Regions from separate parts of the Dietzia sp. SL131 genome, predicted to be linked through region 2. Evidence: riboswitches for the same ligand, from Rfam matches in the RefSeq annotation. Region 2 holds a riboswitch; the other holds the start of a gene.
What was found. Region 2 has a riboswitch for thiamine pyrophosphate ahead of OVA21_RS03805 (ABC transporter ATP-binding protein). Riboswitches for the same ligand answer to the same signal wherever they lie in the genome.
Positions count from the first base shown of each region.

Region 1: another riboswitch for thiamine pyrophosphate. It lies ahead of OVA21_RS11805 (3-oxoacyl-ACP reductase); the one in region 2 lies ahead of OVA21_RS03805 (ABC transporter ATP-binding protein).

Region 1 is NZ_JAPPRI010000003.1:2,320,095-2,327,640, reverse strand. Features, by position in the region: gene pgi (glucose-6-phosphate isomerase) at 1-1,336, opposite strand, end outside; partial or broken gene OVA21_RS19350 (SDR family oxidoreductase) at 1,676-1,975, shown strand; gene OVA21_RS11820 (TIGR03619 family F420-dependent LLM class oxidoreductase) at 2,015-2,899, shown strand; gene fgd (glucose-6-phosphate dehydrogenase (coenzyme-F420)) at 2,946-3,965, shown strand; gene OVA21_RS11810 (hypothetical protein) at 4,011-4,466, opposite strand; TPP riboswitch at 4,577-4,674, shown strand; gene OVA21_RS11805 (3-oxoacyl-ACP reductase) at 4,762-5,526, shown strand; gene OVA21_RS11800 (hypothetical protein) at 5,657-6,016, shown strand; gene OVA21_RS11795 (hypothetical protein) at 6,081-6,578, shown strand; gene OVA21_RS11790 (ABC transporter ATP-binding protein) at 6,705-7,546, shown strand, end outside.
Region 2 is NZ_JAPPRI010000003.1:655,837-663,382, reverse strand. Features, by position in the region: gene OVA21_RS03835 (hypothetical protein) at 1-167, shown strand, start outside; gene OVA21_RS03830 (hypothetical protein) at 241-420, opposite strand; gene OVA21_RS03825 (hypothetical protein) at 755-1,033, shown strand; gene OVA21_RS03820 (hypothetical protein) at 1,087-1,323, shown strand; gene OVA21_RS03815 (hypothetical protein) at 1,652-1,951, opposite strand; gene OVA21_RS03810 (hypothetical protein) at 1,962-2,210, opposite strand; TPP riboswitch at 2,700-2,797, shown strand; gene OVA21_RS03805 (ABC transporter ATP-binding protein) at 2,807-3,619, shown strand; gene OVA21_RS03800 (ABC transporter permease) at 3,616-4,395, shown strand; gene OVA21_RS03795 (ABC transporter substrate-binding protein) at 4,392-5,462, shown strand; gene OVA21_RS03790 (GlxA family transcriptional regulator) at 5,582-6,547, opposite strand; gene OVA21_RS03785 (cysteine hydrolase family protein) at 6,654-7,283, shown strand; gene OVA21_RS03780 (TIGR03557 family F420-dependent LLM class oxidoreductase) at 7,362-7,546, opposite strand, start outside.

The sequences.
Region 1 (7,546 bases), 1.7 Mb from region 2:
GCGGCTCGGCGTCGGTCCGGCCGAAAGCCAGCACCCGGGACTGGGCGAACATGTTACTCACGAGCAGGTCGTGCATGGCCACGCGGTCGTCGGCCGCCATCGTTCCGTCCGAGGGGCGGGCGATGCCGATGAAGTCGACGGGGACGAGGTGAGTGCCCTGGTGCAGGAGTTGGAAGAACGCGTGCTGGCCGTTCGTCCCCGGCTCACCCCAGTAGATCTCCCCGGTGGGGTGAGCCACCGGGGAGCCGTCGAGCCGGACCGATTTGCCCAACGATTCCATGGTCAACTGCTGGAGGTACGCGGGGAAGCGGGCGAGATCGTGCGCGTAGGGGATGACGGCCTTGGACTGGGCCCCCAGGAAACTCGTGTACCAGACGCCGAGCAGCCCCATGAGCAGGGGCGCGTTGCGGTCATCCGCCGCGGTGGCGAAGTGCTCGTCCATCGAGTTCATGCCTTCCAGGAACTCGGTGAAGACCCCGGGCCCGAGGGTGATCATGCAGCTGAGCCCGATCGCGGACCCCACGGAGAAACGGCCACCGACCCAGTCCCAGAAGCCGAACACCGCCTCCTCGGCGATGCCGAACGCGGCCACCTCGTCGGAGGCTGTCGAGACCGCGACGAAGTGAGCGGCCACGGCGTCCTCCGCGCCGAGGCGATCGAGAAACCATCGACGGGCGGCGTGGGCGTTCGCGAGGGTCTCCTGGGTGGTGAACGTCTTGGAGGCGACGATCACCAGGGTGGTCTCGGGGTCGATCCCGGCCAGGGTGGAGTCGAGGTCGCGGGGGTCGACGTTCGACACGTAGTGGGCGGTGATCCCGCCGGTCTGCAGGGGGCGTAGGGCCCGGTCGACCATCGCGGGCCCGAGATCCGATCCGCCGATGCCGATGTTGAGGACGGTGGTGATCTTCTTGCCGGTGTACCCGGTCCATTCCCCGCTCCGGACCCGCTCGGCGAAGGCGGTCATCATCCGGAGGGTCTCGTGGACGTCGACGACCACGTCGCAACCATCCAGGGTCAGCGTGTCATCGGCATCTCGTCGGAGGGCCGTGTGCAGGACGGCACGGTCCTCCGTGGTGTTGATGCGGTCGCCGCGGAACATGGCTGCTCGGCGGACCGGCAGGTCCGCGACGCGAGCGAGGCCGAGGAGCGCGGAGACGACCTCATCGGTGACCAGGTTCTTGGACAGGTCGATGTAGAGATCGCCTGCCGTCACGCCCAGTCGGCTCCCGCGGTCGGGGTCTCGGTCGAACAACTCACGCAGGGTGGTCTCACCCGTCGAGGCGGCCAGCCCCTCGACCGCTCGCCACTCATCGGTGGTGCTGATGTCCATGTCGATGCTGTTCACGGGCAGTCCTTCGGTGTGGTGGCGGAGGGGGGCGAGGCTGACGATACCGTGGTGTACACAGTTGACTACAGTTTCCGTACACAGGTGACTACAGTGGCGGTGGCGGGTCGACGCACCCGCCCGGCTGCACCGACGTGAAAGGCCTCGATGACCACCACGAGCACGACGATGATCCCCGCCCGTGCTGCGGCCCGCCTGTCCGGCAAGGTGGCCGTCGTGACCGGCGCCGGTCAGGGGGTGGGCCGGGGCATAGCCCTCGCGCTGGCCGAATCCGGAGCCGCGGTGGTGCTGCTCGCGGAACCGATGCCGCTGGACGAGTACTCGGACGCCGCGTTCCGCACGGCAAAGGAGGCGATCCGATCGCTCCCCCGGGCGGCAGCCTGTGAACGGGGTCCTGACGGGATCCGAGCGCTCGCTGTCGCCCCCCATGCCCACAGCCCCGGACTCGACTGGTGGATGCGTCACAACCCGGAGGAGGCCGAGCGGTTCATCGCCCGCATACCCGCCGGGCGGGTGGGCGACCCCGTGGCAGACATCGGCCGGCCCGTGGCGTGGCTGTGCACGGCGGAGGCGTCCTACCTCACCGGCGTGACCATTCCGCTCGACGGCGGTCAGTCCCGGTGGGGTTGATCACCACATCCACATTTCTCCGACAGAAGAGGTCACATCATGCAGTTCTCCGTTCCGGTCGCGTTCAGCCCGATCGACCAACTCCTCGGCCTGGCCCGCGCGGCCGAGGACGCGGGCTTCGCCCGCGTCACGCTTCCCGATTCGCTGTTCCTGCCCCACCGGCAGGACACCGACTACCCGTACACGCCCGACGGGGCGCGGATGTGGGACGAGCACACCCCGTGGGTCGAACCCCTGACCGCGATCGCTGCGATGGGCGTCGCCACCTCGACCATCAGGTTCTGCCCGCAGGTCCTCAAACTCGGACCCCGTCAGCCCCTGCTGCTGGCGCGGCAGTTGTCCACGGTCTCCCACCTGACTGGCGGACGCATCGACCTGGGGGTGGGGATCGGATGGGACCCCAACGAGTTCGCGTGGTGTGGAGTCCCCTACCCGGGGCGTGGCAAGAGGGTCGACGAAATGCTCGAGATCATTCGCCTGGCCGGTAACGGCGGGTGGTTCGAGTACCACGGTGAGCACTTCGACTTCGACCGCCTCACACTGGACCCGCCGCCCGTGGCCCAGGTGCCGTTCTACGTGGGCGGCCACACCGCTCCGGCGCTACGCCGAGCCGTCCGGGTCGGCCAGGGGTGGACCTCGGCGATGATGGGATTCGACGAGATCGCCGCCACCATCACCCGCCTCGGAGAACTGCTCGAGGCCGACGGCCGCTCCCTCGCCGACCGCGGGGACGGCCGGCCGTTCGAGATTCAGGTGGCCTGCACCGACCGGTACGGCACCCGCGGTTTCGCCCAACTCGAGGAGGCGGGGGTCACCGATGTCATCGTCATCCCGTGGCTGATCGAGGGCCACGGATACGACGCCCCCCTGGACGCCAAGCGCGACGCTATCGCCCGGTTCGGCGAGAAGTACATCAGCGCATGACCTCGACACACATCAACCACACCGCTACGACCCCAAGGAGCCCCACATGCCCGACACCCCGTCCCTGAAGCTCGGTTACAAGGCGTCGGCCGAGCAGTTCGGTCCGCGTGATCTGGTGGAGTTCGCCGTGCTGGCGGAGCAGGCGGGGATGGATTCGGCGACGGTGTCGGATCATTTCCAGCCCTGGCGTCACGACGGTGGTCATGCGCCGTTCTCGTTGGCGTGGATGACGGCGGTGGGTGAGCGTACCGAGCGGCTGCAGTTGGGCACCTCCGTGCTGACGCCGACGTTCCGGTACAACCCGGCGGTGCTCGCCCAGGCGTTCGCGACGATGGCGTGCCTGTACCCGGGCCGCATCTTCCTCGGGGTGGGCACGGGTGAGGCGCTCAACGAGATCGCCACCGGCCACCAGGGTGAGTGGCCGGAGTTCAAGGAGCGGTTCGCGCGCCTGCGTGAGTCGGTCCGGCTCATGCGCGAGCTGTGGACCGGTGAGACCACCAACTTCGAGGGTGACTACTACTCGACCAAGGACGCGTTCCTCTATGACGTGCCCGAGGGTGGCGTGCCGGTGTACGTGGCGGCGGGTGGTCCGGTGGTGGCCAAGTACGCGGGCCGGGTGGGCGACGGGTTCATCTGCACCTCCGGCAAGGGGATGGAGCTGTACACCGACAAGCTGCTCCCGGCCGTCGAGGAGGGCGCGCAGATCAACGAGCGGGACTCGGCGCAGATCGATCGGATGATCGAGATCAAGATCAGCTACGACCCGGACCCGGAGGCGGCGTTGGAGAACTGCCGCTTCTGGGCCCCGCTCAGCCTCACTCCGGAGCAGAAGCACTCGGTGGATTCGCCGCGGGAGATGGAGCGGCTGGCCGACGAGCTGCCGATCGAGCAGGTCGCCAAGCGGTGGATCGTCGCCTCGGACCCCGACGAGGCCGTCGAGCAGGTCCGACAGTACGTCGACGCCGGCCTGAACCATCTGGTCTTCCACGCCCCGGGCCACGACCAGAAACGCTTCCTCGACCTGTTCAAAACCGACCTCGAACCGCGTCTGCGTCGCCTCGCGTAGGCGCCGTGGGCGGGCCGGTGACCCGCCCGGCCACTCACCCCGGGCTCAGGCCCGGGTGAGCAGCAGCGGCGCCGCCGCGAACCGCGACCAGGGCCCGCCCGCGAAGGTCAGGCCGATCAGGCGCCGGTCGTCGAGCGGCCGGAACTCGTCCCGCACCCAGCGCCACGGCACCGGGCTCGAGGCGCCGTACGAGCAGACGATCACCTGACCGCCGTCGAACCACGAGGATTCCAGCGTCACCCGCATCGGCAGGGTCTCCCGTGGCGGGCGGCCCTCGTCGTCGTCGACCAGGTTCATCGCGCCGCCCCCGGGGGCGAAACGCTTGCCCTGCCAGCCCGGCATCCCGCCGAGGGCGATAGCGCGCGGTGCCACCACCCTCAGCGGTGCCGGGCCGACGAACGTGACGAGGTAGTCGCCCGGGGCGGGCAGATCGGTCGGCGGCGTGGCCTGCGAGAACAGGGCGCGCAATCGGCCGAGCGAGGTCGGCAGGGCGGCGGTCACGGGGCTCCGATCGTCGGGGGCGTTCGCCGATCCTAGGACGGTTGTCCAGCCACGCGGGACAGATCGGCAGTGTGGCTTCGCGTTCAGCCGGCCGCGGGTGGCCTAGGCTCGCACTCGACACGGGGTGCCGCCCATCCGGGCGGCTGAGAACACACCCGTCGAACCTGAACTGGGTAGTTCCAGCGGAGGAATGTCGTGCGCGTCGCCCCGGGCGTCGTCGCCTCTCGTGCGGTCATCGTGCGGCGGGCAGGTGGGCATCGCGCTCCCCGTGAGGAACCACCGGGAAGCGAGTGGCATGCGTATCAACGAGCAGGTCGTCCTGGTCACCGGCGGAGCCCGCGGACTCGGCGTGGACATCATCCGCGCCTTCTCCCGCGAGGGCGCCCTCGTCGTCGTCAACTATCGACGCAGCGAGGCCGCCGCCGCCGACCTCGTCCGTGAGCTCGGCGAGGACCGCGCCGTCGCACTACGCGCGGACGTGACCGACGACGACGAGGTGCGCGCCCTCTTCGACGCGGCCCGCGCCCACTTCGGTCGACCGATCAGCACGGTCGTCAACAACGCGCTGGCCGACTTCGAGTTCAACGGCGATGCCAGGCCGCGGCCGGAGACCCTGACCTGGGAGGATTTCGACTCCCAGCTGCGTGGCGCGGTCAAGGCCACCCTCGCCACGACCCAGGCCGCGCTGCCGGGGATGCGCGAGGCGGGGTTCGGGCGGATCGTGACCATCGGCACCAACCTGTTCCAGCACCCGGTGGTGCCGTACCACGACTACACCGCCGCCAAGGCCGCCGCGCTGTCGCTGACCCGCACCCTCGCCACCGACCTCGGGCCGGACGGCATCACGGTCAACATGGTCTCGGGCGGCCTGCTGCGCACCACCGACGCCAGTGCCGCTACGCCTGACGAGGTGTTCGACCTCATCGCCTCCGGGACCCCGCTGCGGCGCGCGATCACTCCTGCCGAGCTCGCTGACGCGGTGCTGTTCTTCGCCTCCCCGTGGGCGCGCGCGGTGACGGGGCAGAACCTCATCCTCGACGGCGGCCTGGTCAAGGGCTGAGTCGGCCGGGCCCGCTCGCGGGGGTTCTGCGTGTCGTGGTGCTGGACTAGGTTCGACGTAGGGCCCGGGTTCGGGTCCCGACGACAGGACCGGGCGCGGCCCGGACGGTGACACGCAGGAGGGATTCCGTATGGGAACGGTGCCCACGGGCCTCGCGCGAACGGCCGAGGGGCGGCGCACAGCCCTCGCCGAGCAGTCCGTCGCCCGCTTCACCCGGCAGCTCTCCGAGTGGGACGCCCAGCGGGCCGCCCTCGTCGCCGACGACCTCGGGACGAACCCGCGGCGCCGTGTGCCCGGGACCTGGCCGGCGGTGGCCGTCGCCGACGCCACCGCGCTCGGGCAGCAGGCGGCGCCGCTGTCCGCCAACGCCCTCGCCGCGGAGTGCTCCACCCTGTGGTGGTCCGGTATCGGCAAGGTGATCGGCGGTGCAGTCTCGGCTGTGGTGCTGTTGTCGTTGCCGATCTCGCTCGTCCTGGCGGCGGTGGGATGAGAAGCAGGATGCCGGGTCTGCGGCCCGGGTGGGCCGGCGTTCGGACCGGAAAGGAGGTGACGTCGTGCCGCTGATCTTCGCCATCGTGGTGGTGGCGCTCATCGCCGGAGCGGTCGTGTGGATCGGCTCCACCGGATGGCTCATCCGCTCCGGGCTCGAGGATCTCGCACGCCGCCGGCGGCTCCTGCGCGGCACCGACCCGCTGCAACTGACCGCCCAGCAGGCGCTCGGCTCCGCCCGCCGGTCGTATGCACTGGCGTTCGAGGCGCTCGGCGCGACCGTCGACGCGTGGTACGACCTGCGGGAGACGCAGGGGATCGGCACCGCCCTCGAGGTGGTCTACCCGGAGATACAGAGCAAGGTCGACCCCGACCCGCGGTTCCGCGCCGTCCTCGAGCAGGCCAACGAGACCACAATGGCGGGACCCGCGCAGCAGCCGGACTCGGTGGCGGACCTGCTCGAGGAGGCCGCCCGCATCGACGCCATGACGCTCGAGATCCGCACCCGGATCCACCGTGCGCGGCCCCCGCGGCGTCGGGGCCCGGGCGCGCTCTTCCGCTGAACCGGCCCCGCCTCGTCCCGACCGCTCGTGAGGGGCCCCATGCGGCGGACCCGTGACAGTTGTCACCGGTGAGGTCGTGACAGGCGATCCTTCCGAACGTCATCGCAGGTAAGCGAGGGTGGAAGCATGGTTATCCACCGCTCCACCCGCCCCCGGGACCCAGGCCGCGTCGGCGCGGTGATCGACACCGACGCGCCCGCTCCCGCCCTCGAATTCCACGACCTGACCCAGACGTTCACCCGGCCTCGCGCCGAGACGGTCCACGCCCTCCGCGGCATCGACCTGCGGATCGACCCCGGCGAGGTGGTGGCGCTGCTCGGCCCCAACGGTGCCGGCAAGACCACCGCCCTCGACATCGCGCTCGGCCTCACCGAGCCGACCGGCGGGCGGGCCCGAGCGTTCGGCGCCGTCCCCAGACAGGCCGTCGCCGACGGGCGGATCGCCGCCGTCCTCCAGACCGGGGGACTGCTGTCCGACCTCACGGTCGAGGAGACCGTCCGGGCCATCGCGGCCCTGTACCGGGACCCGCTCTCCGTGGGCGAGGTACTCGACCGGGCAGGGATCGCCACGATCGGCCGCCGGAAGGTCTCCCGCTGCTCGGGCGGCGAACAGCAACGACTCCGCTTCGCCCTGGCGCTGCTGCCGGATCCCGACCTGCTCATCCTCGACGAGCCGACCGCCGCGATGGACGTGGGCACGCGCCGTGAGTTCTGGTCCACCATGCACGCCGAGGCCACGTCCGGGTCGACCGTCTTATTCGCCACCCACCACCTGGAGGAGGCCGAGGCGTTCGCCGACCGCATCGTGCTCATGGCCCGCGGCCGGATCGTGGCCGATGGCCCGGTCGAGGCGATCCGTGCGATGGCCACGGGCACCCGCGTCACCGCGGTCTGGACCCCCGGGCCCGGTGAACCCGCACCCCACGACCTGCCCGGGGTCACCGCGGTGGAACGCACACCCACCCGGGT
Region 2 (7,546 bases):
CCGAACGGGACCGCCGAATCGACCGCCTCGAGGAACGGCTGAACCTCGTGGAAGCGAAGTACAAGGCGGCGATCGCCTACATCCGCAGGATCGTCCGGCAACTGCAGCTGCACGTCGACCCGGAGGACATCGAGACCCCACCACCTGAAATCAGCCCAGACCTGTGAGGCCAAACCGCCTCACTCGCACGAATGAGCCGCCCCCGCCTTATCGGTGGGGGCGGCCTTCTGCGTTGCACGATCACTTGAGTCGACAGTTCGGCTTCCACTGCATGATGGTGTCGCATTGGCGGCAGATGAAAATGCGTCGGCCGTGGTCGAGGCTTCCGGCGCGGCCGGCGTCCCAGCCGACGAGGACCCTGTCGGGGCCGAGTTCGTGCCCGTGGGGACAATGGGTGGGCGCATCCTCAGTCCAGAGCATGGGCGAAGTGTAGAACATGGATTCGAGAACCTTTGCCCACATTCTGCCCACACTTACCGCGATTCGAGACTGATCGAAACTGAGTCCGGCAGACTCCACCGCAGGCCAAGGCCGATTTCGCGCAGGCCAGATCATCCCTCGAACCGGTTTCTACCCGGCTGGTCAGGGGTTCGAATCCTCTCGGGGGCGCAAGGTTTACGCAGTTCAAGCGGCATTTATGCTGTGCGGTCCGCAGGTCGTGCAACTGGCGTACAAGTTGCCTTGTGTTGGTCAATAGAAATGGCCCCGTAGCGCGGGAACGCTCGGGGCCAGCGACCAAGACGAGGTAAGCGTCATGGCCAACAGCCAGCATCCCACACCGCCACCGCTCACAGGCGACGACATCACTCACTTCCGGCGCATCATCGCCGGCGGACCGGGCAACGACCGGCAGAAGATCACCGTCGAGGTCGTCAGCCTGGTCGATAACGGCGAGGCATCCCCGCCGATCCTGTCGGTCCACGGCGAGCTCGACATGAGCACCGACCAAGCCGTCGAGATCGCCGACGCGCTCACCGCGGCCCGCGCTGCCTACGCCGTGGCGCTCAAGGCTCACTGGGAGTCCCTGCGATGAGGGCGCCCGGCCAGCGGCCCGCATGGTGCCAAGCATCCGAACCGGAAGAGCCCATGATCGAGACGGCCACCGGCGCGCAGATCGTCACTTGGGCGCGGTACTTCACCCCCAAGGGCGTCACCTGGGACGTGGGCGTCTTCGCGGAAGATCGCCTGTCCCTCGACGGCCTCGACGCCGGCCCCACCTTCATTCGGGTGTTCGATCCTGAGTGCGACCTCACGCCCGACGAGGCGGAACGGTTCGCGCTGGCGATCATCGACGCCGTGAAGACAGCCCAGCAGCGCCCCTGAGCCGTTTCCGTCCAACCGTGGCCCTACGTTGTCCACGGTTGGCGCGGTGATCGCTCAGCGTGCGATCTAGGGCGTTCTCAGGACGGTTCCGCCCCTAACCAACCGTCTCCGGTGTGCACACCCACGAACCGGCGTGGGCGCTCCCTGGATGGTGTCCGGCCGGACATGCCAGGGGGTCACGACAAAGCTCGCACCTTCACAGGGCGGGCTACTCGTCGTGGGCAGATGGTCTATGCCGACATGGTGACCGGGCAAACTCTGGGGAAGGGGATCAGCACCAGCACCCCGTAGGGGTTCGATTGGTTGCGCGGCATGTAGGCCCAACCGGTCACTTATGAGGGCCGATCTCAACCACGAAAATGTAGTCGTTGTCCCCGTACACCCAGTAGATGCGCCATGCCGAGGGGGTGTTGTTCTCGACGTAGGAGTCCCACAGGTCTGCACCACCCGGGCCAGTGAGGCCGTTCAGCTTGTGGGAGTTGAGCCCCGGGTACCCCGGGCCAGCATCCTGAAGAAGTTTCAGGGCCTTGTCGACCTTCTTCTTCTTTTTGCCGTGCTGGGGCCTCTTCAGGTCAACCAGCGTCTGCTGGGCCTCAACAGAGAACGCTAGGACGAACGGGGGCGCCACAAACCGGCTGTCAGAACTCGATGACGGAGTAGCGCCCGTCCTGGATGTCCTGGATTCCACGGTTGACCGCAGCGAGCAACTGAGGGTTCTCAAGCAGGAAGAGCTCCCGCTCACCAAGGTTCCCTGAGGGGATCAACGTGATGACTCCGTCTGCGTCCTTGTGCGCTACGTAGCGCTTTGTGTCCCCGGCCATATCGGCTAGGGCGCACGGCTCGGTGAGGTCCACGTAATCGTTACGGCTGTCAAACGTCGTTGTCATAGTCCACCTCCAGAACCTGCCCAACCGGGCTTGCCTCTTGTATACGCCACTTCCGTCGCGGATAGCACATCGTTGGTCGATGTTGTCTGGCGTTATCCGGTGTTGCTGGGCGTTCCAAGACTAACCCGAGCAACCTAGCGGGGGTACCCCTAGACCTCTTCGTGTACGCACCGGTTGTGTCGGTGCCGTCCGTCCGTGCGAACCGTCGGCCCCCGGTGCATCGGCTCGCCACACACCGAACACGCGAGCATCCGACCGCGGTCCTTGTCCCGGTACCGACACCGATCCGAACAGAACCGCTGCCGCGGCGACCGGGCCATAAACCCCGCCGAACACTCGTCACACTGGCGATCCATCGGTCATCCTCACCGGCGGTCCGCACGCCACTGACGGCGGCCCGCCCGCTCCTCGCTCCAGCCATGGACGCACATCAGATCCCGAGATGTGCCGATGGTACGTTCGGACTTCGAGCTGATTCGCAAGATCAGCTTCGATGACACGGGGTGCCCCTACCGAACGGGGCTGAGATCACACCCGCTGAACCTGAACTCGTTCACACGAGCGGAGGGATGTCAGATGCGCTGGCATGCGCTTTCGTGAGCCGCCCAGGAACCACGGCAGTGGCGTTGGATGGATTGGGACACACCTATCCGGGCGCGCTCCGCCCGGTTCTCGCAGACCTCAACCTGTCCGTTCCGGTAGGCGAGCACATCGCCGTTGTCGGACGCAGCGGATGCGGTAAGTCGACGCTGCTGTCGGTGATCGCCGGCCTCGTCGAACCGACCACCGGGACCGCCGCCGTCCTCGATGAACGCCGGCCCGCACGACGCCTGGAGTCCTGCGCGTTGATGCCCCAGGGCGACAGCCTGTTGCCCTGGCTGTCCCTGCTCGACAACGTCGCGATCAGTCTCCGCAACCAACGAGTGCGCCGGCGCGTGGCCCGATCCGAGGCCCAGCGCATGCTGGACCGCGTGGGACTGGGCGCCTGGTCCGATGCCCGTCCCTCAGCTCTCAGCGCGGGCATGCGCCAGCGCGCCGCTCTCACGCGGGCTCTGCTGGCGCGCAAACCCGTGCTGCTGGCCGACGAGCCGCTCGGCGCGCTCGACGCGATCACCCGTGCGGAGGTCCAGCAGTGGCTCCGCGACACCATCACCCACACCTCGGCCACCCTCGTCATGGTCACGCACGACGTCGATGAGGCGCTGCTCCTCGCCGAACGCGTGGTCCTGCTCGCACGACACGAGCCCGACGCCCCGGCGCGTGTGGTCTCCACCTGGCCGGGATGGTTCGGTGACGACCGCCCCCGCGAGGTCCTCCTCGGCGACGAGGACTTCGCCACAGCTCGCCGGGAAGTGCTCCAGGCCCTGGCCCGGGAATCGCACCTCACCGAGGGAGGGACCGACCGATGACCGTGCGACTCCTTCGGTCCGCCGCCCCTGCCTGCGTCACGCTCCTGCTGGTCCTCGCCGCGTGGATCACGGTCACCTCGCTCGAGCTCGTGCCCGAGTACGTCATTCCCGCACCCCGCGCCGTGCTCGACTCGCTCGTGACCACCTGGCCCGACCGGCTGGGCTCGGCCACATTGCTGACCGCCACGGAGACCGTCGTCGGGGTGGTCCTCGGAGTGGTCGTCGCGGTGACCGTGGTCGTCATCAGCGGATTCGTGCCCGCCGTCGGTCAGGCCATGACCCCCCTGCTGGTCGCCTCCCAGGCCATCCCGGTCATCGTGATAGGCCCACTGTTGACGATCTCCCTCGGCTACGGCATGGCGCCGAAGGTCATCGTGGTGGCCCTGCTGTGCTTCTTCCCGGTCGCCCTCAATCTCCTCTCCGGAATCCGCTCGGTCGACGCCCGAATGATCGACACCCTGCGGAGCCTGCACGCCACCAGGTGGTCGCTCTTCTGGCGGGTGCGTCTGCCCTTCGCCGCGCCTCGCGGCTTCGCCGGGCTGCGCGTCTCGGTCACCTTCGCGCCGGTGGCCGCCGTCTTCGCCGAGTACACCGGCTCCACCAACGGCCTGGGCTACCTCATGCTCCAGGCGATCCCCCGGCTCCAGACCGATTTCGTCTTTGCCCAGGTGGCGGTGCTGACGATCATGTCCAGCGTCCTCCTCGCCAGCGTGACCATCCTCGAACGCCTGATCTGCCCGTGGAACACACCCACCGGGGAAAGGAACCCATCATGACGGACACACGACCCAGCAGGATCCGACGCCGGACTCTCTCGCGACCCGGGGTGAGCGTGCTCGCGATCGCGGCCGCAGCCACGGTGGCTCTGACCGGGTGTCAGGCGGCCCCGGACACCGCCGCGCCCGGAGCCGCCGAGTCGGGAGCCACCGACAACGCCCCGGTCAGTGTTCTGCTCGACTGGAGCCCCAATCCCGACCATGTGGCGCTGTACACCGCGCAGCACACCGGCACCTACGCCGACGCCGGCGTGGACGTGACGTTCACGACGCCGTCCAACACGGCCGACGCCGCCCGGGAGGTGTCCCTGGGGCGGGTCGACCTGGCCATCTCCTACGAGCCCGACACGCTCATCGCCGTCGAACAGGGACTCGACGTGATCTCGGTCGCGGCACTGATCCCGACGTCCTTGACCTCCCTGATCGCCAGGACGGAGTCCGGCATCACCTCCGCAGCCGATCTGGAGGGCAAGACCGTCGGGTTGTCGGGGCTGGCGTCCCAGGAACCGACCCTCGACTTCATCGCCCGTGAGGCCGGAATCGATCCTGACTCGATATCCACCCCCAATGTGCAGCAGAGTCTCAACCAGTCGCTGCTCACCGACCAGGCGGACGCGATCTTCGGGGCGTTCCGCAACATCGAAGGCGTGGAACTCGGCGCCCGGGACGATTTCGAGATCATGCCGGTCACCGAACTCGGGGTGCCCGACTACGCGGAATTGGTGATCATCGCGAACCCGAATCGGCTCGCCGGCGACGCCGACTATGCCGAGCGCGTGGGCGACTTCCTCACCGGAACCGAGGCCGGGCAGCAGGCCGCGTTGGCGGACCGCCGGATTGCCCTCGAGTCCCTCACCCCGGTGACCGAGGGCTCCTACGAGCCCGACATGCTGGAGAAGATGATCGACGCCACGCTGGCGCTTCTACCCGAGGAGGATTTCGGGCGGCAGACAGCCCGGGACTGGGCGGCCTACGCGTCGTGGATGCATGACAACGGACTGCTGGAGACCGAGGTCGACGGCGCCGCAGCCATGACCAACGACTACCTGCCCCTGTCCGGCGGCTAGATGGTCTGGTCACGCAGATCGTGGCCATGACGTCTGCGGCCGCGTTCCGCACCGGGCAGGCGCCGTTCCTACCAGTCGGGACGCGTCCGCATGGTCCGGGGCGACGGGCCTGGTGGAACTCACTCCTGCGCCTCCCCGAACCGGGCGCGGTAGGACGACGGTGTCGTCGAGTACTTCCTGTCGAAGTTCTGCCGGAACGTCACCGCGCTGCCGAACCCACAGTCGCGGGCGATGTCCTCGATCGAGCGGGTCGTGGTCTCGAGCAGCGTCCGCGCGTGGTCGAGCCGGCGCGACAGCACCCATCGCCCGGGGCTCGCGCCGGTGGTCGCCCGGAACTTCCGGGCGAAGCTGCGTCTGCTCATGCAGGCGTGTCCGGCGAGGTCGTCCACCGAGAGCGGCCGGTCGAGATTGGCCAGCGCCCAGTCGATCGTCTCCCCGATCTCCCCGTCGTCTCCCCCGTCGGGCACCGGCAGTTCCACGTACTGCGCCTGGTCACCCTCGCGGTGCGGCGCCACCACGATCCTGCGGGCCAGCACGGCGGCCTTCGCGGCACCGAGCCGGGATCGGACGATGTGGACGCACGCGTCGAGCGAGGCGGCCGTCCCCGCGGAGGTGATCACATCCCCGTGGTCGATGTACAGGTCGGACGAGCGGACGTCGACCGCCGGGTACCGCAGGGCGAGCTCCGCCGCACCCTCCCAGTGGGTGACGACGGTACGACCGTCCAGCACTCCGCTCGCGACCACGGGATAGGCACCGAGGCACAACCCCGCCACCAGGCTGCCCCGGGAATGGGCGCCACGCACGATCGATAACAGGCACGGATCCCGGTCGGGGAGTTCCGGAGACCATGAGGGGAAAACCAGTATGTCGGCCTGCTCCGCCGTCGCGGGCCCGTCGAGGTCGCCGAGCACGATCCCCTCGGCGGTGTTGACGTCTCCGCCGTCTGTGCTCCAGGTGTCGACCTGCCACCCGTCCGCGAGTCCGAGCCGGGTCACCTCGCCGAAGACGAGGAGGGGCGCCGCGAGGTGGAACATCGTGATGCCGTCGAAGACGTGGACGGCGATACGCACAGGTTGGCCCATTTCCATCGAAAGTGTTCCTTTTTGCCACTCACGGTAGCGCAGTCGGCCCGCGAGGATCGGGGTGACGGCCGAGTTCCCGGCCGTACCGCCTATCCGGAGGATCCACATGAGTTCGCAGAATCGCGCGTTGATCGTCGTCGACGTACAGCAGGAGTACTTCGACGGTCCGCTCGAGATCCAGTACCCACCCCGTGACGAGTCGCTCGCCCAGATCGTCCGTGCGGTCGACGCGGCGAGCGAGGCCGGCATGCCCGTGGTGGTCGTCCAGCACGACCTGCCGGAGGGCGCTCCGGTGTTCGCGAACGGCAGCGCCGGGTGGTCCCTGCACGCGGACCTCGAGAGCCGCCTCCAGCCGCAGTGGAAGCGCGTGACCAAGAGTTATGCCAGCGTCTTCGACGGCACCGGGCTGGTCGACTGGCTTCGGGAGCAGGGCGTCGACCGGGTGACGCTCGTCGGCTACATGACCAACAACTGCATTCTCGGCACCGCCGTGACCGCGGAACCGCTGGGCATCGCCGTGGAGGTCCTCTCCGACGCCACCGGTGCGATCCACATCTCCAACTCCGCCGGGTCGGTCCCGGCACAGCAGGTCCACGAGACGCTGATGGCAGTGCTCAACTCGAATCTCGCCGCGGTCGCCACGACCGACGCCTGGGTCGAGTCCGTCTCGTCGGGGGCCGAGCTCACCGGCAGCGATCTGGGCAGTTCCGCCATGCAGGGCCGCGCCGAGCACTGACCGCGGGACGTCGCGAAGGGCCCGGCCGACCGAGGTACTCGCCCCGACCGGCCGGACAGCCACTGCGTGGCCCCGCGATCAGCCCGCGGCCTCCCGCAGCCGCGCCAGCAGCGGCTCGGCCGCCTCCTCGAGGAACCGGTCGAGGGTGGAGTCGCCGATCTGGATCAGCGCGATGTCGGTGTACCCGGCCTCCCAGTAGGGCCGCACCTTCTCGACGATCGCGTCGAGGTCGGGCCCGCACGCCAGCTGCTCCCCCACGTCCT